DNA from 3 places in the Pseudomonas sp. Z4-20 genome. Region 3 is predicted to be linked to each of the others. Evidence: predicted binding sites of a transcription regulator. Region 3 holds the regulator's gene; each other region holds the start of a gene.
What was found. Region 3 encodes FliA, which starts transcription of late flagellar genes. Its sites were predicted from a motif close to CTAAAGTTTNNNNNNNNNNNGCCGNTAA; they were not measured.
Positions count from the first base shown of each region.

Region 1 (7,323 bases), 800 kb from region 3:
CGCAGCTGCGAGGAACCCCGAACAAAAGATGTACACGAACAGATTGCGCGGTTGGGCACGCTCCACCAGGATCGCGCAGCATTCAGTGATCAGCACCGGCAGCAAGACCAGCAACGCGCCATTGATCCCCACCGCCGCCATGTCCTGACGCCCCAGCAGCACCAACGCGAGCTGGGCCAGGAGTCCGCCGAGGATCGCCAGCGGCCAGTCCAGCAGCAGGGTCACGGCGGTCATGCCGATGAAGTGATACGAGACACCCGTGTCGAAGTCGCGGCGTACCAGCCACAGCATGAACAACGCGAACACCGTGCCGAACAGCAAATGCTGGCGACGGCTGTCGGTAAACAACTCGACCCACGGCGCCCGCAGTACGGCCCAGACCAAAACCGGCACATAAACCAGCCAGCCGGCCGCCAGGGTCTGGGTCGAGAGCAATTGGGCACTGATCATCGAGCGACTCCTTTGACTTGCCCTTGCATCAAAAGACCCCGTCATGAGCCTGAGATTCAAGCCGGCAGTCTACACCCCACCCGACCGCCATTTATCAACGCAACGCTTTGGGCTTGTCGCAATTGAACGCTAAGCTAGGGCCCATGGATGATTCCGATTATTTACGCTTGCTGACCATCGCGGCTGAGCAAGCCAACGCCTTTCTCTCCAATGCCCGCAAATGGGAGCGTGAGCGTTGGGTCTGCCAGCGCCTGTTGCAAGGGCTGAACGTGCCTTATCGCGCCGATGAGTTCGCGCCCGCCGGGGAACCACCCGACGTGTTGTTTCGCGATGCCAATTTCGAGGTGTTTTTTGTGCTCGATGAAGGCCGGCGCCTCAACGATGAATGGCGCGACGAGTTGCAACGTCGCCGCAGCGCCTTTTCCCTGAGCCAACTGGTGCGCCGTGAAGCCAAGCCCCGGCGCATCCCGGCCAACGAATTCCTGCTGAGACTGGCACCGACCTTGCGCAAGAAAGCCCATAACTACACCGAGCGCGGCATGGACTTGGGGGAACTGGACATCATCGCCTTCGCCAGCCTCAAGCGCGAAGTGCTGGACCTCAACAGCCACTTTCCACCGCCCACCGAATACCTGCGCCAAGGCTGGCGTTCGCTGTCTTTGGTAGGGCCGACGTTTGCCCGGGTGTTGTTCGCTCATCCCGACGCGCCGGATTTCCTGCGGGGCAATCTGGGCCGCAGTATCGTCTTCGACGTCGGGATCAGCCTGTGAGCCCGCTGCAGGAGCTGATCGCCACCGTGCCGCAACAGGGCCGCGTGCGCTGGATTGGCGTGCGCCCTGAGGGGCATGCGCCGATGATCGTCCTCGACGCCGTGGAAGCCCGCCTGGAGGCTGGACTGACCGGCGATCATGCCCGGCCCGGCGTGCGCAATGCGCGGCAAGTGACGTTGATCCAATGGGAACATCTGGCGGTGATCAGCTCGCTGATGGGCCGCTCCGAGGAACAACCGGTGCTGCCCCACGAGCTGCGACGCAACATTGTGGTCAGTGGCATCAATCTGTTCAGCCTCAAGGGACGACGCTTTCGCATCGGCCAGTCCATCTTCGAAACCACCGGCTGGTGCCAGCCCTGCGCCCGATTGGAGCGGAACCTGGGCGAAGGCACGTTCCAGGCGGTACGCGGCCATGGCGGAATCACCGCCCGGGTGTTAAAAAGTGGAATCATTCGCCTGGATGACAGCCTTCTCGTCGAGCCCGTCCCAGCGAGCGGCTATGCTGCTTTCAATGCCGGATAGCCGGACGCTGTAACGTCTTCACATTCCGCAACGTCTACCTGACGAGGCCTTTATGACCAGCCGCCTGAACCCAGATGACCAGAAGCATGTCGAAGAGTACCTGCAACTGTCCCAGCACCGAGTCGAGCGCCGGCCTTTCCGGCCGTGGATGCTCCTGGTGGTGGTACTGGCCATCACGATTGGCCTGGGCCTGTTGAGCCGACTGATCAGTTACCTGACGCTATGAGCCGATTGATGCTCGCGCAGGTAACGGCACTGAATTCCTTTAGCCTTGCGAGATATCCCCATGACTCATCGTATTGTCATCGTTGGCGGCGGCGCCGGCGGTCTGGAGTTGGCTACCCGTCTGGGTAAGACTCTGGGCAAGCGCGGTACGGCCAGCGTAATGCTGGTCGACGCGAACCTGACCCACATCTGGAAACCGCTGTTGCATGAAGTGGCCGCCGGGTCCCTGAACTCTTCCGAAGACGAGCTCAACTACGTTGCCCAGGCAAAATGGAACCACTTCGAGTTCCAACTGGGGCGCATGAGCGGCCTGGATCGCGAGCGCAAGCGCATACAGCTGGCCGCGACTTATGACGAAGCAGGCCTGGAGCTGCTGCCGGCCCGGGAGCTGGGCTACGACACACTGGTGATCGCTGTCGGCAGCACCACCAACGATTTCGGCACCGAGGGCGCGGCGCAGCATTGCCTGTTCCTTGATACCCGCAAACAGGCCGAGCGTTTCCATCAGCAACTCCTCCACCACTATTTACGCGCCCATGCGGGGCAGACCGACATTGTCGAGCGCATCAGCGTTGCGATTGTCGGGGCGGGCGCTACCGGCGTCGAGCTGGCGGCGGAACTGCACAACGCCGCCCATGAATTGCACGCTTACGGCTTGGACCGGATCAAACCGGAAAACATGCAAATCACCCTGATCGAGGCCGGGCCCCGGGTCCTGCCGGCACTGCCGGAGCGGATCGGTGGGCCGGTGCACAAGACCCTGGAAAAACTCGGGGTGAAGGTCTTGACCAACGCTGCCGTCAGCCAGGTGACCGCCGACAGCCTGATCACTGCGGATGGCAAGGTGATCGACGCGAGCTTGAAAGTCTGGGCCGCCGGGATCCGCGCGCCGGACTTCCTCAAGGACATCGACGGGCTGGAAACCAACCGGATCAATCAGCTGCAAGTGCTGCCTACGCTCCAGACCACCCGCGACGAAAGCATCTTCGCCTTCGGCGATTGCGCCGCCTGCCCGCAACCCGATAGCGACCGCAACGTCCCACCCCGCGCCCAGGCCGCGCATCAGCAAGCCTCGCTGCTAGCCAAATCCCTGAAGCTGCGGATCGAGGGCAAGGCCCTGCCTCACTACAAATACACCGACTATGGCTCGCTGATCTCGCTGTCGCGTTTCTCGGCGGTCGGCAACCTGATGGGCAACCTCACCGGCAGCGTGATGCTCGAAGGCTGGCTGGCGCGGATGTTCTACGTGTCGCTCTACCGCATGCACCAGATGGCGCTGTACGGCATGTTCCGCACGGCGATGCTGATGCTCGGCAGCAAGATCGGGCGCGGGACCGAGCCTCGGCTGAAGTTGCACTAAGGCCTTACTGACAATCGTTCCCACGCTCTGCGTGGGAGCGATCATCGCGCTGCGTGGGAACAACGCCCGATCAAACCTGAAACCGCTGCACCATCGTGCGCAACGAGTTCGCCAGTTGCGACAACTCATGGCTGGACGCACTGGTCTGGTCCGCACCGGTGGCCGAGCGCACCGACAAATCACGAATATTGACCAGGTTGCGATCCACCTCGCGGGCCACTTGCGCCTGCTCTTCGGCGGCGCTGGCGATCACCAGGTTGCGCTCGTGGATTTCATTGACCGACACCGTGATCGTCTGCAGCGCTTCCCCCGCCCGCTCCGCCATCGCCAAGGTGCTGGCAGCGCGCGTGGAGCTCGCCTGCATGGAATCCAGCGCCTGGGTCGCCCCGCTGCGCATGCCTTGGACCATCTGCTCGATTTCCTGGGTCGATTGCTGCGTACGATAAGCCAGCGCACGAACTTCGTCAGCCACCACCGCAAACCCGCGCCCGCTCTCGCCCGCACGGGCGGCTTCGATGGCCGCGTTGAGGGCCAGCAGGTTGGTTTGCTCGGCGATGGCGCGGATCACGTCCAGTACCTTGCCGATATCCTGCGACTGGTTGGCCAAGGACTGCACCAAGCCGCCGGTCACCTGCACATCGTTGGCCAAGGCGCCGATGGCATCGACCGTATCGCTGACCCGTTGTTGCCCAAGGGAAGCCGACTCACTGGACTCACGCGTGGCATCGGAGGTGGATACCGCATTGCGCGCCACTTCCTCGACAGCGGTGGTCATCTCGGTGACGGCAGTGGCGGCTTGTTCGATTTCATTGTTCTGTTGCTGCAGGCTTTGAGTGCTGTCGAGGGTGACGGCGTTCAGCTGATCGGCCGCGGTGGCCAGTTGAGAGGCTGAGCCGCTGATGCCCTGCAGGGTCTCACGCAGGTTGCGCTGCATCGTCGCCAGCGCCTTGAGCAAGCGGCTTACCTCGTCGTTGCCATGGGTCTCGATCGGCCGGGTCAGGTCACCTCGGGCAACGCTCTCCGCCGCACTCAACGCTTCGCCCAGGGGCTTGACGATGCTGCGCGTCAGCAACATGGCCAAGGCCACCGTGGCGAGGGCGGCCAGCACGACAAACAGGCTGACAATCATCCGCGATTTGGCATAGTGCTCTTGGGATTTGTGGCTCTCGATGGAAACCTGCTTGGAGAAAAGCTCGGCCAGATCATTGAGCTGCTTGCCGGAACCGTCCACGACGGTCTTCATGTCCACCAGCAGCAGCTTGATCAGATCGTCCCGGCGCCCCTGCTCTGCCAAGGTGAAGGATTGCGCGATACCTGCACGGTAAGCGGCAAAAGTCTGCTTGAACTGGTCGTAGAGGGCTTTGCCTTCAGGCGTCACGACGAGTTTTTCGTAGGCAGCGATTTTTTCGCTCAGCTCCTTGTCGCGCGTGTCCATCTGCCCGCGATACACCGGAATGTTCTTGGGGTCCTGGTCGAGGGCCATGCGCAGGGAAATGGTGCGAATTCGCAACATCCACTCGCGAATCTCGTCACCGCCGCGAATGCTCGGCAGCCATTGGGTTTCCACCGCGACTTCGCTGTCACGAATACTCGACATCTGCCCTAGCGCGAACACCCCGAGCAACGCCACCAGCACGGCGATCAAGGCAAAGCCCAACGCGGCACGGGGGGCGATATTCAACTGACGAAGAACCATAGGGAGTGCCTTTTTTATTGTTGGCCTGAAGTGGGGCCATGCCCCTGTCTGTCAGTTATCGGCGGGTTGTACGACGACTTAAGCCAATCCGCTTTTTCGCAGACAAAAAAAATCCCCGTATCTTTCGATACGAGGATTTTCAATATGGTCGGGGTAAGGGGATTCGAACTCCTGACATCCTGCTCCCAAAGCAGGCGCGCTACCGGACTGCGCTATACCCCGGTAAAAAAAAGGCGACCTTCGCAAGTCGCCTTCTTCGATCAGCGCTTTTGGCCTCTGATCTTAAGATTCGATTCCAGCGAAGCTGGTTTCAAAAATGGTGGGTCGTGTGGGATTCGAACCTACGACCAATTGGTTAAAAGCCAACTGCTCTACCAACTGAGCTAACGACCCAAATATGGTCGGGGTAAGGGGATTCGAACTCCTGACATCCTGCTCCCAAAGCAGGCGCGCTACCGGACTGCGCTATACCCCGATTGAAATGGCTCCGTGACCAGGACTCGAACCTGGGACCCAATGATTAACAGTCATTTGCTCTACCGACTGAGCTATCACGGAACTGATATTTCAAGTTACTGCATTGAAGCTAGCTTCAACCTCTTCGACCCGTCTGCATCGCTGCGTTCGTGTGTCTGAGGCGCGCTATTCTACAATCTTCAAAACCTCTGTCAACCCTTTAAATTGCTTTCAAGACAATGATTTGCAACTTATTTTGGCTTCCTTCTCAACGAGAAGTTGCCCTCGGGGTGACGTACTGCGGGGCGCACTTTACAAGCCTTTTCCTTTGAGTTCAACGGCCTGATGAAAAAAATGGCCTCGCAAGACGAGGCCATTCCAATCACAGGCTGTTGCGGTTGTCAGTTGAAAACGATTTCGTCGTTTTCCACGGTGCCGGTTACGGTTTCGCCCGGCATGAAGCGACCGGACAGGATCAACTGCGCCAACGGGTTTTCGATCCAGCGCTGGATCGCCCGCTTCAGCGGCCGTGCGCCGTAGACCGGGTCGTAACCCACGGCGATCAGCTTGTCCAATGCCTCATCGCTCAGTTGCAGCTTCAGCTCGCGCTCAGTGAGGCGGGTGCGCAGGCGACCCAATTGGATCTCGGTGATGCCGGCGATCTGATCCCGAGCCAGCGGCTCAAAGATCACCACTTCGTCGACCCGGTTGATGAACTCCGGCCGGAAGTGCGTGGAAATCGCATCCATCACCGCAGCACGTTGCGCCTCGCGATCCCCGACCAGTTCCTGGATCTGCGCCGAGCCCAGGTTGGAAGTCATCACAATCACCGTGTTGCGAAAGTCCACCGTCCGCCCGTGGCTGTCCGTCAAGCGACCGTCCTCAAGCACCTGCAACAGAATGTTGAACACGTCCGGGTGAGCCTTCTCGACCTCGTCGAGCAGGATCACCGAATACGGTTTGCGCCGCACAGCCTCGGTCAGGTAGCCACCTTCTTCATAGCCGACATATCCCGGCGGAGCACCGATCAGCCGGGCCACGGAGTGTTTCTCCATGAACTCGGACATATCGATGCGCACCATGGCTTCCTCGGTATCGAAGAGGAATTCGGCCAGGGCCTTGCACAGCTCGGTCTTACCCACACCGGTCGGACCGAGGAACATGAACGAGCCGCTCGGGCGGTTAGGGTCCGACAACCCGGCACGGGAACGTCGGACGGCGTTGGACACCGCCACCACTGCCTCTTCCTGGCCGATCACGCGTTGGTGCAGCAGGCTTTCCATCTTCAGCAGCTTGTCGCGCTCGCCTTCGAGCATCTTCGAGACCGGAATGCCGGTCCACTTGGAGACCACTTCGGCGATTTCCTCCTCGGTGACTTTGCTGCGCAGCAACTGGTTTTCGCTCTTGCCGTGCTGGTCGACCATTTGCAGGCTGCGCTCCAGGTCCGGGATCACCCCGTACTGCAGCTCGGCCATGCGGTTGAGATCGCCTTTGCGCCGGGCCGCTTCCAGTTCCTGGCGAGACTGCTCGATCTTCTGCTGGATTTGCGCCGAGCCCTGGACTTCGGCCTTTTCCGAATTCCAGATCTCTTCGAGATCGGAGTATTCACGCTCGTGCCGGACGATTTCTTCCTGCAGTTTTTCCAGGCGCTTTTTCGCTGCCTCGTCGCTTTCTTTCTTCAGCGCCTGGGACTCGACCTTGAGTTGGATCAGGCGTCGCTCCAGGCGGTCCAGCACCTCGGGCTTGGAGTCGATCTCCATGCGGATGCGGCTGGCGGCCTCGTCGATCAAGTCGATGGCCTTGTCCGGCAATTGCCGGTCGGTGATGTAGCGGTGACTGAGC
Region 1 covers NZ_CP071641.1:4,818,439-4,825,761, forward strand. The annotation lists gene J3P82_RS22120 (energy-coupling factor ABC transporter permease) at 1-450, opposite strand, end outside; gene J3P82_RS22125 (DUF1780 domain-containing protein) at 594-1,220, shown strand; gene J3P82_RS22130 (MOSC domain-containing protein) at 1,217-1,744, shown strand; gene J3P82_RS22135 (DUF3094 family protein) at 1,797-1,970, shown strand; gene J3P82_RS22140 (NAD(P)/FAD-dependent oxidoreductase) at 2,031-3,329, shown strand; gene J3P82_RS22145 (methyl-accepting chemotaxis protein) at 3,400-5,025, opposite strand; tRNA gene J3P82_RS22150 (tRNA-Pro) at 5,171-5,247, opposite strand; tRNA gene J3P82_RS22155 (tRNA-Lys) at 5,343-5,418, opposite strand; tRNA gene J3P82_RS22160 (tRNA-Pro) at 5,424-5,500, opposite strand; tRNA gene J3P82_RS22165 (tRNA-Asn) at 5,508-5,583, opposite strand; gene clpB (ATP-dependent chaperone ClpB) at 5,883-7,323, opposite strand, start outside.
Region 1: the regulator FliA is predicted to act here: its motif matches at 5,081-5,108, upstream of J3P82_RS22145 (methyl-accepting chemotaxis protein).

Region 2 (7,323 bases), 1.1 Mb from region 3:
CTCGATTTCTTCGTAGGGCAGCAGCTCGCTGTCACCGGCTGGTGCGGCGTCGAAGGCCTGGCTCCAAGTGTCGTTTTTCCTGGTCGTCGAGGGCTCGAACCGGGCCTTGCGTGTCGCTGGATTCTTTAGGATTTCGCTGAAGGAGCGCTCCCCTCCAAGGTAGTAGTGCAGCGCGCTCATGCCCACGCACAACGTCAGTGTTCCGTTGCCCTCGGTGCGCTGGAAGCTGCGCTCGGCGGCCTCGCCCCAGGCGGCTTGCAGGTGGTGCAGGGTGTCGGCACTCATGCCGGCGGGCACTGGCAGCGATGATTCGACAGGCTGCGCCAGATGGGCGGTGATCGCGCGTACCAACGGTTCAAGTTCGAAACCCAGCAGGCCAGGTTGCTGCTCGGCGCGAAATTTGGAGCGATACCGCGGTCCGACATCCAGTTGCGGTGCGACGGCGAAAAGGCTGGTGGCGGCGCTGGCGAGCGGGTCCAGCTTGACCCACTGGCTCCACGATTCCAGGACCTCGGCCAGTCGCGCGATCTGGCTCTGGCGCAACTGATTGCTGCGCGAGGCGCCTAGCAGCAGGGCGACGACGTAGGTCTGCTCGGCGCTCAACTGATGAACCTGGCTGGCCAGCTCATCGCTGACGCTCAGGTGCTGCAGCTTGTGCTGGCAGGCGATCCGGTACAGCTGGTGCAAATCAAGCCAAAGCCCCTCGGGTACCGGGCTGTACAGCTGGCTGGCGCGCAACAGGTTGCCGTCGAGGGCATGTAGCGCCCGTTGCACTGCGGTGCCGAGCAGGCGCGCCCGATCCTTGCTGAACTTGGGTGAGAGGCGTACGACTATTTGCTTGTAACCCATCGCCAGATGGGTTTGCAGGGCCTGGCACAGGTTGACGATCTTGCGCGAGCGGTCGTCCAGCACAATGGCCTGCTGCAGGAAGTGTCGCTCCAGGTGCTTGCAAACGTAATAAACCTCGGGCCGCAGCAGTTCGAGCAGTTGCAGGCGATTGTCGCTGGGGGTGAGCAGCTGGTTCAGCTCGCCGAGCGCCTGATACAACAGGCGGGCGGTTTCGCCGATGTTGGCCTTGGGCAGGTTGGCAATCCAACGCTTGAGGTCGCGAGGCGTGGCATCGCAAAAGGACAGGCGCGACTGGGTCGGTGTCGAAACACGCAGTAGCTGGAGAGGGCTGGTCTCATTCATGCCGTGGGCAGGCTCCGGCGGGAAATGAAGGGGATGTTTCCAACTCTAGCAGTTATGGGCGAAAAGGCGCGTCCGATGTCGGGTGCCAAGTGGGAGCGACAGGCCTCGCCCCCACCTGGCCGATGAATCAGGCTTTGGGCAGCGCCAAGCCTTGGCCCATCTGCACCGGCGAGCCGGCTACCAGGTCTTCGGTCCACTTCACTTGATCCGGCCCGAACAGCACGATAGCGGTCGAACCCAGTTTGAAGCGGCCCAGCTCGGCGCCTTTTTCCAGATGAATCGGCGCACGGGCGGCTTCGTCGTAACGGAAGGTCTTGAGTTCGCGCTTGGGCGGTGTCACCAGGCCGGCCCAGACCGTCTCGATGGACGCCACGATCATTGCACCCACCAGCACCACGGCCATCGGGCCGCGTTCGGTGTCGAAAATGCAGGCGACGCGCTCGTTACGGGCAAACAGTTCCGGAACGTTTTCGGCAGTGGTCTGGTTGACCGAGAAGATTCGGCCGGGGATGTAGACCATTTCCCGCAAAGTGCCGGCCAGCGGCATGTGCACGCGGTGATAATCCTTGGGCGACAGGTAGATGGTAGCGAAATCGCCGCCCATGAACGGCGCCGCGTTGGCCGCCTCACCGCCCAGCAGCTCCAGCACACTGAAGCTGTGGCCCTTGGCCTGGAACACCCGGCCATGCTCGATCGGGCCGAGCTGGCTAACGGCGCCATCGGCAGGGCTGAGAATCGCGCCGGGGGTTTCGTCCAGAGGGCGCGCGCCCTCTTTCAGAGCGCGAGTAAAGAAGGCATTGAAGTGCTCGTAAGCCGTCAGGTCTTCCACCAGAGCCTGGGACATGTCCACCTGGTAGCGCTTGGCGAACCAGGCCGTGAAGGCATTCTTGAACCAGTGCACTCGGCACTCGGCGATGCAGCCGGCCAGCCGTGACAGCAAATGGTGCGGCAGCAGGTACTGGGAGAGGATGAACAAGCGGTTTTTCATTAAGTGTCCTTAAAAATCTTCAAAGCTCGATAGGAGTGTCAGGGCGGTTGCCCCATTCGCCCCAGGAACCGGCATAGCCTTTGACTCGCGGATAACCGAGCGCCTTGGCCACCAGATAGGTGAAGCCAGAGCGGTGGTGAGTCTGGCAGTGGGTGATGACTTCTTTGTCAGGCGTAATGCCCAGTTGTTCGAGTATTTGCGGCATGTCCTTGCGGATACGCAGGTTGCGCGCCGGGTCCATGCCTGCGGTCCATTCAAAGTTGACTGCTCCAGGGATGTGTCCGCCCCTGGCCGCAACGACTTTTTCGCCGGAATATTCGAGCGGGCCGCGTGCATCCCAGATTGCCAGGTCGCTGGCGCCCAGGCGGCTTTGCAAATATTCGCGGGTAGCGGTGGGGGCTTCGTGCAGGGTCAGGCTTACCGAGCCCGCGACTGTCGCCGGGACTTCAGCGGAGACTGGCAGGCCCTCGTCCAGCCAGGACAGCACACCGCCATCGAGGTAGTGGTAGTTCGAGTGGCCGATCACGTCCAGCAGCCAGATAAAACGTCCGGCCCAGCCGCCGCCTTCGTCGTCGTACACCACGTAGACCGCACCGGGGGTGTGTCCAAGTTCACCGAACAGCGCCTCAAGGTCCGCTTTGGCCGGCAACAGGCCTGGCGCCGGGGGTTGGCCAAGCTGGGTGCGCTTGGGGTCGACGAAATACGCGCCAGGAATATGCCCGGTGCTGTAGCGGGCGGCGCTGGTCAGGTCCACCAGAATCAGGTTCGGAGTGTCGAGGCGCGGGAGCAGTTCGCTCGGCTCGATGACCAAAGGCAAGCCAGAGAAGTCAGGCATGTGAGGCCTCCTGGGGCGCAAAGGGAAAGGATTGTAGCAAGTTCAGCGACCACGGTTGGTAAAGGTATGCAGCGCCCTTTCGATGCATTGCGAGGTTTTGCCGAAGGCCTGTACGGTCACGTCCGAGAACGGCCCGCCACCCTGGTCCACCGCGACCAGCATGATCACCCGGCCGTTGCAGGTCAGTGAGCGCAACAGCAAGTGCTCGCCCTTGAACAGGCTGCGCAGGCCCGGCGGCAGCAAAGCCCAATACTGGGCATTGTTCTCCGGGTTCAGGCGAACCTGGGCCTGCTGGGCCAGCAGTCGCTGCAGGACCTTGCTCTGGCTGATGGAGAAACTCATCGCCGCCGCCTCTTTGGGCAGGCCGGCGGTCTGATGCACGCGCACACTGGTCTGGCTGCGGTCGGCCATCAAGATCATTACCCGGCGCATTCCGCACGCCACCAGAGCGTTGCGGGCCGAGGTCGTCAAATGCATGGCATTGCTGAAGGGGCTGGGTTCCACCAACAGCGCGGCGCATTGCTTGCGCCATTGGGTCAGGTCTTCGGCGCTGGGCGGCGCGGCCGGGAGCAAGCCCGGGTGGACGCGGCGGCTGCCCCAGGGCCAGATCAACGCCACGGCCGGATGCCAGAGGTCTGGCAGGGTGTTTTGGCGGGCGCTGGTGACAGCTTGTTGATGAAGCTGCTGCTGGAGCTCGTCCATTGGCATTTGCAGATACAGGCTTGTGAGGTACTGCCAACGAGCGCTAGACGGGCTGTCCCAAGCCTGTTGCGCCGCCAGCGCCAGGCCGTTGGCCAGCAACACGGTATTGGCGGGCTGGTTAAGCCAGCGCCGCAGGGTTGGGTCGTCGTCGAGCCGATTCTGCTGGCGTAGCGGGTGATCGCTGTCGCGCGCAATGCGCAGCACTTTTATTAGTTCGCGGCGCTCGTTGAGCAGCAGGCGATAGCCCTGCATCACCCACGCCGGCAGGCGCCACCGTTCTACCAGCGCCAGGCAGATTTGCAACAGGCCGACGCCGAACAGCTCGCGCTCGACCTGATCGGCCGGTTGGCCTTTATGGATCACCCGCAACTCCCACTCACCCAGCAGCCGCGGGTGAGTCAGCGCCAATGGCCAGAGCGGCGAGAGAAACAACAGGCTGCCCCAATGAATGTCCTGCCACAGCCGAGCCAGGCGGTTGGCAAAAAAACCGTTGGCCTGCTGCGTGGCGTGCTGGCTGATCAATTGCAGTTGGCGCAGGGCTACAGGAATCTGATGCTCCGGCAACGAGGGCAGGCGGGCAAGCAACTCTTCGGTGCGCTTGAGACCCAGGCGGTTGATCGCCACTTCGAGATTTTCCGCCGGTTCCGCCAGGGTGCCGTGGGTGTGATGGTTAGCCTCGCGGATGACACTCAGGGCCAGCGCGGGGCTGCCCTGCATCAATTCGGCGATGTCGCGTAGCGAGCGGCGGCTGTCGGCAATAGCCTTGCAGACCAGGTCATGACTGGCCTGGGGCACCGGCAAGTGGACGCCTTCGAGCAGCTTTACCCAGCCTTCGAGCGTGGCGGGTCGCGGAGTTGGAACCTTCGTTTCGTTAGCCATGACTAGACGCGATCTTCACATGAGGTATCAACGCCCGGAACGGGGCAAAATTGGCTTTTCGCCAGAACTGGCTATAGTCTGGCGCAGTTTCGCCGATAAGTAGAAGAAGAGATTTTTCAGCTTCCGAATGTGACCTTGAACCCGACTTAAATAAGTACTTTCTACCTATGGCTAAAATTATCGGCATCATTGTCGTGTTCGCGAGCGTGCTCGGCGGATACGTGCTCTCCCATGGCAAGATCGCAGCCCTGGTCCAACCTTTCGAGGTATTGATCATTGGCGGTGCGGCCCTTGGCGCTTTCCTGCAGGCCAACCCTGGCTATATGACCATGCACGTGCTCAAGAAATCCTTGAGCATGTTCGGCTCGCGTTTCAGCCACACCTTCTACCTGGAAGTGCTGGGGCTGGTTTACGAGATCCTCAACAAAAGCCGCCGTGAAGGCATGATGGCGATTGAAGGCGATATCGAAGATGCCGCCTCCAGCCCGATCTTTGCCAAGTACCCCACCGTACTGAAGGATGAGCGCATGACCGCGTTCATCTGTGATTACCTGCGCATCATGTCGTCCGGCAACATGGCGCCCCATGAGCTCGAAGGCCTGTTCGACATGGAGCTGTATAGCCTCAAGGAAGATCTGGAGCATCCATCGCACGCGGTCAACGGCATCGCCGACGGCATGCCCGGTTTCGGTATCGTCGCGGCGGTATTGGGTATCGTGGTGACCATGGCGTCCCTGGGAGAGGGCGACCAGGCGTCCATCGGCCTGCACGTAGGTGCGGCGCTGGTAGGTACGTTCTTCGGTATTCTGGCCGCCTATGGCTTCTTCGGCCCGCTGGCCCATTCCCTGGCCCACGACGCCAAGGAAGAGCTCAATGTCTACGAGGCCATCAAGGCCTCGCTCGTGGCCTCCGCCTCGGGCATGCCGCCATCCCTGGCGGTGGAGTTCGGTCGCAAGGTCCTGTACCCGGCGCATCGTCCAAGCTTCGCCGAGCTGGAACAAGCGGTTCGCGGTCGCTAAGCAATGGAAAATAATCAGCCGATCATCGTTAAGCGCATCAAGCGCATTGCCGGCGGACACCATGGTGGTGCCTGGAAAATCGCCTTTGCCGACTTCGCGACGGCGATGATGGCGTTCTTCCTGGTGCTGTGGCTGCTGTCCACCGCGACCCCGGAACAGAAGATCGCCATCGCCGGGTACTTCAAGGATCCGGTCGGTTTTTCCGAGAGCGGCACGCCGTACATCATCGATCTGGGCGGCTCGCCCGTCCTCGCGCCGGAAAATACGCTCAACCCCGAGGTCAAGTCGCAGCCTCAGCCCGACAAGGCGACTGTCGACGCCAATGAGGCCGAAGGCATGGCCGAGCAGGTCGAGCGGGAGCGCCTGGAGTTGCTGCTGCAAGAATTGCAGAACAAGGTCGAAGAGAACCCGGAACTGCAGAAATTCAAGGACCAAATCCTCTTCGAGATTACCCCGAACGGCCTGCGCATCCAGATCATGGACGCCGATAACCGGCCGATGTTCGACTCGGGCAGCGCGCGGCTGAAACCGTATTTCGAAGACATCCTGCTGGCCATGGCCGACACCATCAAAGCGGTGCCGAACAAGATCAGTATCAGCGGTCACACCGATGCCAAGCCTTTTGTCGGCAAAGGCGACTTTGGTAACTGGGAGCTGTCGGCCAACCGGGCCAACGCAGCGCGGCGCGCCCTGGTGGCGGGCAGCTACCCGGACGAGCAAGTGGCGCGGGTCGTCGGTTACGCGTCCTCGGCGCTGTTCGATCGCAAGGAACCGTTCAACCCGGTCAACCGGCGGATTGATATCGTGGTGTTGACCAAGAAGGCGCAGAAAGCCATCGAAGGTTCGCAGACCGACGATCCGGCGCCAGACCCAGCTCAAAGCGAAGGCGCGCCGGGTGAAGTGCCCACTGCACCCGTGACGCCTGCCGCAGCGGCTGATCCGAACGCGCTGCCAGCGGACCAGCAGCCGGTGCAGGCCCATGAGTTGCGCGAGCGCCTGAACCTGTTCGACGACGCCGCGCCGAAACCGGCGGAACCGCCAGCGCAGTGACCCAATAAAAAAGCCGACATCATTGTCGGCTTTTTGTTGGGCTACCTTTCACTCGAGGCTTGCTTGCTTTTGTGGCGAGGGAGCTTGCTCCCGCTCGGCTGCGCAGCAGTCGCAAGGCCGGACAACTCGGTCTGGCTGGAGACTGTGGGGCCTGCTTCGCAGTCCAGCGGGAGCAAGCTCCCTCGCCACAAGAGTGATCGGCTTGATATTGCGTGCCGTTCAGTAACTGCTTTCCGGCAGGCTGGCGATGATCGAGCGGTAGCTGTTCATCCGCTGCTGATGCACGCGACCTTCTTCCAGTGCCTTGAGCAGGGCACAACCGGGCTCGCGGTCGTGCTTGCAATCACGGAAGCGGCAGGTGCCGATCAGCTCGTTGAACTCGATGAACCCGGCCTCGACATCGCTCCGGCTGACATGCCCCAGGCCGAATTCACGGATACCCGGCGAGTCGATCAACTCACCGCCACCGGGGAAGTGGAACAGCCGCGCGGTGGTGGTGGTGTGGGTGCCTTGGCCGGACAGCTCGGACAACGGCCCGACGCGGGTCTCGACGTCCGGCAGCAAGCTGTTGACCAGCGAAGACTTGCCGACGCCGGACTGGCCGACGAACACGCTGATGCGCCCATCCAGTTGCTGCTGAAGTTGCTCCATGCCGTTGC
Region 2 covers NZ_CP071641.1:5,090,546-5,097,868, reverse strand. The annotation lists gene J3P82_RS23360 (molecular chaperone) at 1-1,191, opposite strand, end outside; gene asd (archaetidylserine decarboxylase) at 1,319-2,179, opposite strand; gene J3P82_RS23350 (rhodanese-like domain-containing protein) at 2,199-3,014, opposite strand; gene J3P82_RS23345 (HDOD domain-containing protein) at 3,057-4,595, opposite strand; gene motA (flagellar motor stator protein MotA) at 4,763-5,614, shown strand; gene motB (flagellar motor protein MotB) at 5,618-6,664, shown strand; gene rsgA (small ribosomal subunit biogenesis GTPase RsgA) at 6,884-7,323, opposite strand, start outside.
Region 2: the regulator FliA is predicted to act here: its motif matches at 4,667-4,694, upstream of motA (flagellar motor stator protein MotA).

Region 3 (7,323 bases):
GCACTTCGCTGAACATGCTATTGACCGCATCCAGCGCTTCGAGCACCACGTCCATCAGTTCCGAATCAACGCGACGCTCACCCTTGCGCAGGATGTCGAACACGTTCTCGGCAATGTGGCAGCACTCCACCAGCTCGTTGAGCTGGAGGAAGCCGGCGCCTCCTTTTACAGTGTGGAAACCGCGAAAAATTGCATTGAGCAGGTCCGCATCATCAGGTCGGCTTTCCAGCTCGACCAGTTGTTCGGAAAGTTGCTCTAGAATCTCGCCGGCCTCAACCAGGAAATCCTGAAGGATCTCTTCATCGGCGCCGAAGCTCATTAATGGCTGCTCCTAAAATAGGGCTAAAACTCAAAATCCAAGGCTGGACAGCAAATCGTCCACATCGTCCTGACCGGACACAACGTCTTCTCTTTTATCGGCATGAATCTGCGGACCTTCACCCTGAGAGAGATGTTTTTGTGGATCTTTTTCAGCAAGCATCGCTTCACGGTCGTGTTCGATGCCCGCAAAGCGGTCGACTTGGCTGGCCATCAACACCAGCTTGAGCAAATTGCTTTCCACTTCGGTGACCAGTTGGGTCACGCGCTTGATTACCTGACCGGTCAGGTCCTGGTAATCCTGGGCCAACAGAATGTCGTTGAGGTTGCTCGCCACGGCACGGTTCTCGGTGCTGCTGCGCGTCAGGAAACCGTCGACCCGACGGGCCAGCTCGCGAAACTCTTCGGCGCCGACTTCGCGACGCATGAACCGACCCCAATCGGTGCTCAACGCCTGGGCTTCATCACTCAGGCCGTTGACCAGGGGGGTTGCGCTTTCCACCAGGTCCATGGTGCGGTTGGCCGCGGCCTCGGTCAGCTTGACCACATAACCCAGGCGCTCGGTGGCGTCGGTGATCTGCGAGACTTCCTCGGCCTGTGGCATGTTCGGGTCGATCTGGAAATTGACGATCGCACTGTGCAGTTCACGGGTGAGCTTGCCGACTTCCTGGTACAGACCTCGGTCACGGGTCTGGTTGAGCTCATGAATCATTTGAACCGCATCACCGAAGCGGCCCTTTTCAAGGCTGTCGACCAGTTCGCGGGCATGTTTTTTCAGGGTCGATTCGAAATCGCCCATTGAAGATTCGTTGTCCATAGCTCCCCCGTGGCGCCGTTAACCGATGCGTTCGAAGATTTTTTCGATCTTCTCTTTCAACGCCTGGGCCGTGAAGGGTTTGACCACATAGCCGTTTACACCGGCCTGGGCCGCTTCGATGATCTGCTCGCGCTTGGCTTCGGCAGTCACCATCAGCACCGGAAGGTGCTTGAGTTTTTCGTCGGCGCGCACGTGGCGCAGCAAGTCGATACCGGTCATGCCAGGCATGTTCCAGTCAGTCACCAGAAAGTCGATGCTCCCGCTGTTGAGGACGGGAATGGCAGTGATGCCATCGTCGGCCTCGACCGTGTTGGTGAACCCGAGGTCACGCAACAGGTTTTTTATGATCCGCCGCATCGTTGAGAAGTCATCAACGATGAGGATTTTCATGTTCTTGTCCAATTCGACCTCCAAGCAGTCTTAAACGCGCCCAGCACCTGGACGCGCCATTTCAATCAATTCCGGCATAACACTCGACAACGGTCTGGAGCACAACGGATGAGACTGGCCCGGCACACACATGCCGGGCCAGCCCCGCTCGCAGCGTCCCCACACTGCCCGTCAGCGCGCTCGCCACTCCCCCAAACGCCCCCGCAAGCGGGCCGCGCACTGGCTGTGTAACTGGCTGACCCGTGATTCGCTGACCCCCAGGACCTCACCGATTTCCTTGAGGTTCAGCTCTTCGTCGTAGTACAGCGCCAAGACCAGTCGCTCACGTTCCGGCAAATTGGCAATCGCTTCCGCCAGCGCGCTCTGGAAACGTTCATCTTCCAGGTCACGCGACGGCTCCATGTGAGCACTCGCGTTATCCTCATGCAGCCCTTCGTGTTCGCCGTCCTGCAACAGGTCGTCGAAACTGAACAAGCGACTGCCCAAGGTATCGTTCAAAATCCCGTAATAATCATCGAGACTCAACTGGAGTTCGGCCGCAACCTCGTGATCTTTAGCGTCACGTCCGGTTTTAGCTTCGATAGCGCGGATCGCGTCACTGACCATGCGGGTGTTGCGATGCACCGAACGGGGTGCCCAGTCGCCCTTGCGGACTTCATCGAGCATCGCTCCGCGAATACGGATACCGGCATACGTCTCGAAACTGGCGCCCTTGCTCGCGTCGTATTTATTCGACACTTCGAGCAAGCCGATCATGCCCGCCTGGATCAAGTCTTCGACCTGGACACTGGCCGGCAGGCGCGCCAGCAAGTGATAGGCGATACGCTTGACCAGGGGCGCGTAACGCTCGATCAATTCGTATTGGGCGTCCCGTGCCGATTTTTTGTAGAGATGGTTGTAACCGCTGGCTGTCATAACACGGGCCCTGCTGTTTGTTGCACGAGACGCTCGACGAAAAATTCCAGATGCCCGCGTGGGTTGGCCGGCAAGGGCCAGGTATCGACTTTCTGGGCGATTGCCTTGAACGCCAGCGCGCATTTGGAACGTGGAAAGGCTTCATAAACGGCACGTTGCTTCTGGACGGCCTTGCGTACGCTTTCGTCGTAAGGCACTGCGCCGACGTATTGTAGGGCGACGTCCAGGAAGCGATCCGTGACCTTTGTCAACTTGGCGAACAGGTTGCGTCCTTCCTGCGGGCTCTGGGCCATGTTGGCCAGGACGCGAAAGCGGTTCATGCCATAGTCGCGGTTAAGCAATTTGATCAGGGCGTAGGCATCGGTGATGGACGTCGGTTCGTCGCACACCACCAGCAGGACTTCCTGGGCGGCGCGCACGAAACTGACGACCGAGTCACCGATACCGGCGGCCGTGTCGATCACCAGCACATCGAGGTTGTCGCCGATGTCGCTGAAAGCCTGGATCAGGCCCGCGTGCTGCGCCGGTGTCAGGTGAACCATGCTCTGGGTGCCGGAGGCCGCCGGCACGATGCGAATCCCGCCCGGCCCCTGCAGGAGCACGTCGCGCAGTTCACAGCGACCTTCGATCACGTCCGCCAGCGTGCGCTTGGGTGTAAGCCCCAGCAACACGTCGACGTTCGCCAGGCCCAGGTCGGCGTCCAGCAGCATGACCCGTCGGCCAAGCTCTGCCAGAGCCAGGGACAAGTTCACTGACACGTTAGTCTTCCCGACGCCACCTTTGCCGCCGGTCACCGCGATCACCTGTACGGGATGCATGCTGCCCATGTTCGTTCTTTACCTTGTCTTACTTAGACGGAGGCCACATTACTGGCTGCGCGTTCACATATGGAACAATGCATGGCAGACCATCGATGTAGGTACAAAAAATATTCATGATTACCTCAGCCGACCTGCTTGGTCGGGCTGTGGTAGATATCAGCGAACATGTCAGCCATGGCTTCTTCGCTGGGTTCTTCCTGCATTTGCACACTCACGGCACGACTGACCAGTTGATGACGGCGCGGCAGATGCAAATCATCCGGGATCCGCGGCCCGTCGGTCAGGTAGGCCACCGGTAGTTCATGACCGATTGCCAGGCTCAACACCTCGCCCAGGCTTGCCGTTTCGTCCAGCTTAGTCAGGATGCAGCCGGCCAGCCCGCAGCGTTTGTAGCTGTGGTATGCGGCGGTTAGAACCTGTTTCTGGCTGGTGGTTGCCAACACGAGATAATTCTTTGACTTGATGCCACGCCCGGCCAGGCTTTCGAGCTGCATGCGCAGGGCCGGATCGCTGGCTTGCAGGCCGGCGGTGTCGATCAGTACGACGCGCTTGCGCATCAAAGGCTCCAGCGCCTGGGCCAGGGATTGGCCCGGATCCACATGGGTCACCGACACATTGAGGATCCGGCCCAGGGTCTTGAGTTGTTCCTGGGCGCCGATGCGGAAACTGTCCATGCTCACCAGGGCGATGCTCTGAGCGCCGTACTTGAGAACATAGCGAGCCGCGAGCTTGGCCAAGGTGGTGGTCTTGCCCATGCCGGCTGGGCCGACCATGGCGATGACACCGCCCTCTTCCAATGGCTCTACTTCCGGCGTGGCGATCATCCGCGCCAAGTGGGCGAGCAACATGCGCCAGGCCTGGCGAGGCTCTTCGATGCCATTGATCAGCGCCAGCAGGTCCCGCGACAACGGGCCGGACAGGCCAATGCGTTGCAGGCGACGCCACAGGTTGGCCTGGGCCGGACGGCTGCCTTGCAGTTGGTTCCAGGCCAGCGAGCCGAGCTGGACTTCCATCAGCTCGCGCAAACTGTTGAGTTCGAAACGCATCGAGTCCAAGGCGCGTGGGTCAACGCCCGCCGCTGGCGCTGCCTGCATCGGTGCCGGACGACGCGGCTCGGCCAAGGCTGGCTCGATCAGCGGTTCGGCAGCGGTCAACGGCAGGCCGGCAGTCAATGGCTGACCGGCGAACAATTGGCGATTGGTGCCCGCGCTGCCGTCGCCTTCGCTGCTGCGCAGGCTCAGTTCGGCCTGGGCGCTGGCGATGCGCGACTGGGTCTTGCGCAGCTCATCCTCGAGTTCCATGTTCGGAACCCGTGGGGCCAGCGCCGACAGTTTGTAATCCAGAGCTGCCGTCAGCTCGACACCGCCGGCGATACGACGGTTACCGATGATGGCTGCTTCAGCGCCCAGTTCGTCACGAACCAGTTTCATGGCCTGACGCATATCGGCGGCGAAAAAACGCTTCACTTGCATAAACCACTACCTCAGCCGTTGGGCCCTACTGTCGCAACGATGGTCACTTGCTTGTTGTCCGGTATTTCCTGGTACGCCAGCACATGCAGCCCCGGGACCGCGAGGCGCCCGAATCGCGAGAGCATCGCGCGAATCGGACCGGCCACCAGCAGGATCACTGGTTGGCCTTGCATCTCTTGCCGTTGGGCCGCATCAATCAACGAACGTTGCAGCTTCTCGGCCATGCTTGGCTCCAGCAGAACACCCTCTTCCGAGCCTTGTCCTGCCTTCTGCAAACTATTGAGCAATATCTGTTCCAACCTTGGCTCCAGAGTGATCACAGGCAGCTCGGACTCAGTGCCTACAATGCTTTGGACGATTGCGCGGGATACGCCGACCCGCACCGCAGCCACCAAGGCGGCGGTATCTTGACTCTTCGAAGCGTTGTTGGCGATCGCTTCGGCAATGCTGCGAATGTCGCGAACCGGGACTTGTTCGGCCAGCAGCGCTTGCAACACCTTGAGCAATTGCGAAAGTGAAACCACGCCCGGCACCAATTCTTCTGCCAGCTTCGGCGAGCCCTTGGCCAGTACTTGCAGCAATTGCTGGACTTCCTCGTGGCCGATCAGCTCGCTGGAGTGCTTGTACAAAATCTGGTTCAGGTGAGTCGCGACCACGGTGCTGGCGTCCACCACGGTGTAGCCGAGGGACTGGGCCTGGGCTCGCTGGCTGATTTCGATCCACACCGCTTCCAGGCCGAAAGCCGGATCCTTGGCGGTAATGCCGTTGAGCGAACCGTAGACCTGCCCCGGGTTGATCGCCAGCTCGCGGTCCGGGTAGATCTCGGCTTCGGCCAGGATCACGCCCATGAGCGTCAGGCGATAGGCGCTGGGTGCCAAGTCGAGGTTGTCGCGGATGTGCACGGTGGGCATCAGGAAGCCCAGGTCCTGGGACAGCTTCTTGCGCACGCCCTTGATCCGCGCCAGCAGTTGACCACCCTGATTGCGATCGACCAATGGAATCAGGCGGTAGCCGACTTCCAGGCCGATCATGTCGATCGGCGTCACATCGTCCCAGCCCAGTTCCTTGGTTTCCATGGCGCGGGCCGGCGACGGCAGCAGTTCCTGCTGACGCTTGACCTCATCCAACGCTTGGACTTTCTGCACGTTCTGCTTCTTCCAGAACAGGTAGGCGCCACCGGCAGCCAGGGCAGCCATGCTCAGGAAGGAAAAGTGCGGCATTCCCGGCACGATACCCATCACCGCCATCAAGCCGGCGGCCACGGCCAACGCCTTGGGCGACGCGAACATCTGACGGCCAATCTGCTTGCCCATGTCTTCGGAGCCCGAAGCACGGGTCACCATGATCGCGGCAGCTGTGGATAACAACAGTGATGGCAATTGCGCCACCAAACCGTCACCGATGGTCAGCAAGGCGTACACCTTGCCAGCGTCACCGAAGGTCATGCCATGTTGGAAGATACCGACGGCCATGCCGCCGATCAGGTTGATGAACAGAATCAGCAGGCCGGCAATGGCGTCACCGCGCACGAACTTGCTGGCACCGTCCATGGAACCGTAGAACTCGGCTTCCTGGGCGACTTCAAGACGACGGGCCTTGGCCTGGCCCTGGTCGATCAGGCCGGCGTTGAGGTCAGCATCGATTGCCATTTGTTTGCCGGGCATCGCGTCGAGGGTAAAACGTGCGCTCACCTCGGAAATCCGCCCGGCACCCTTGGTCACCACGACGAAGTTGATGATCATCAAAATCGCGAACACCACGATACCGACCACGTAGTTACCGCCGATTACCACCTCGCCGAAGGCCTGGATCACCTTACCAGCGGCTTCGTGACCTTCGTGACCGTGGATCATGACAACCCGTGTCGACGCTACGTTCAGCGCCAGCCGCATCAGCGTAGCTACCAGCAGAATGGTTGGAAACACTGCAAAATCCAGCGGCCGCAAGGCGTATACGCAGACCAGCAACACGACAATCGACAAGGCGATGTTGAACGTGAAGAACACGTCCAGCAAGAACGGCGGCACAGGCAGCATCATCATGGCGAGCATGACCAGCAGCAACAGCGGCACGCCCAGATTACCCCGGCTGAGGTCTGCTACGTTGCTGCGCGCATTGCTGAGTAACTGAGAGCGATCCACCAAAATTCCCCGTTCCTGTGAAGCAAACTTTTGACGCCCTGAAGGGGCTCAGGCGGGGTATTGCAAGAAGCCTTCCAACTTTTGTAGGAGGCTAAAATAGAAAGGTTTGAAGGGTGCCGACCGACTCAGGAATCGCGCCGCAGATCCGGCGGAATCGGCAAATCCTTGAGCGGATCGGGGCGCTTGCCCTTGCCGGCGCGGTGCTGGCGAATCTGGTAGACGTAGGCCAACACCTGGGCGACGGCCAGATACAGGCCACCCGGGATTTCCTGGTCAAGCTCAGTGGAGTAGTAAATCGACCGCGCCAACGCCGGGGATTCGAGCAGCATCACTTCATTGGCCACGGCGATCTCACGGATCTTCAGCGCCAGGAAATCGCTGCCCTTGGCCAGCAACACCGGTGCGTTGCCTTTTTCGGGGTCGTACTTGAGCGCCACGGCGAAATGGGT
Region 3 covers NZ_CP071641.1:4,022,036-4,029,358, forward strand. The annotation lists gene J3P82_RS18305 (chemotaxis protein CheA) at 1-319, opposite strand, end outside; gene J3P82_RS18310 (protein phosphatase CheZ) at 350-1,135, opposite strand; gene J3P82_RS18315 (chemotaxis response regulator CheY) at 1,154-1,525, opposite strand; gene fliA (RNA polymerase sigma factor FliA) at 1,697-2,440, opposite strand; gene fleN (flagellar synthesis regulator FleN) at 2,437-3,267, opposite strand; gene flhF (flagellar biosynthesis protein FlhF) at 3,384-4,733, opposite strand; gene flhA (flagellar biosynthesis protein FlhA) at 4,745-6,874, opposite strand; gene flhB (flagellar biosynthesis protein FlhB) at 7,000-7,323, opposite strand, start outside.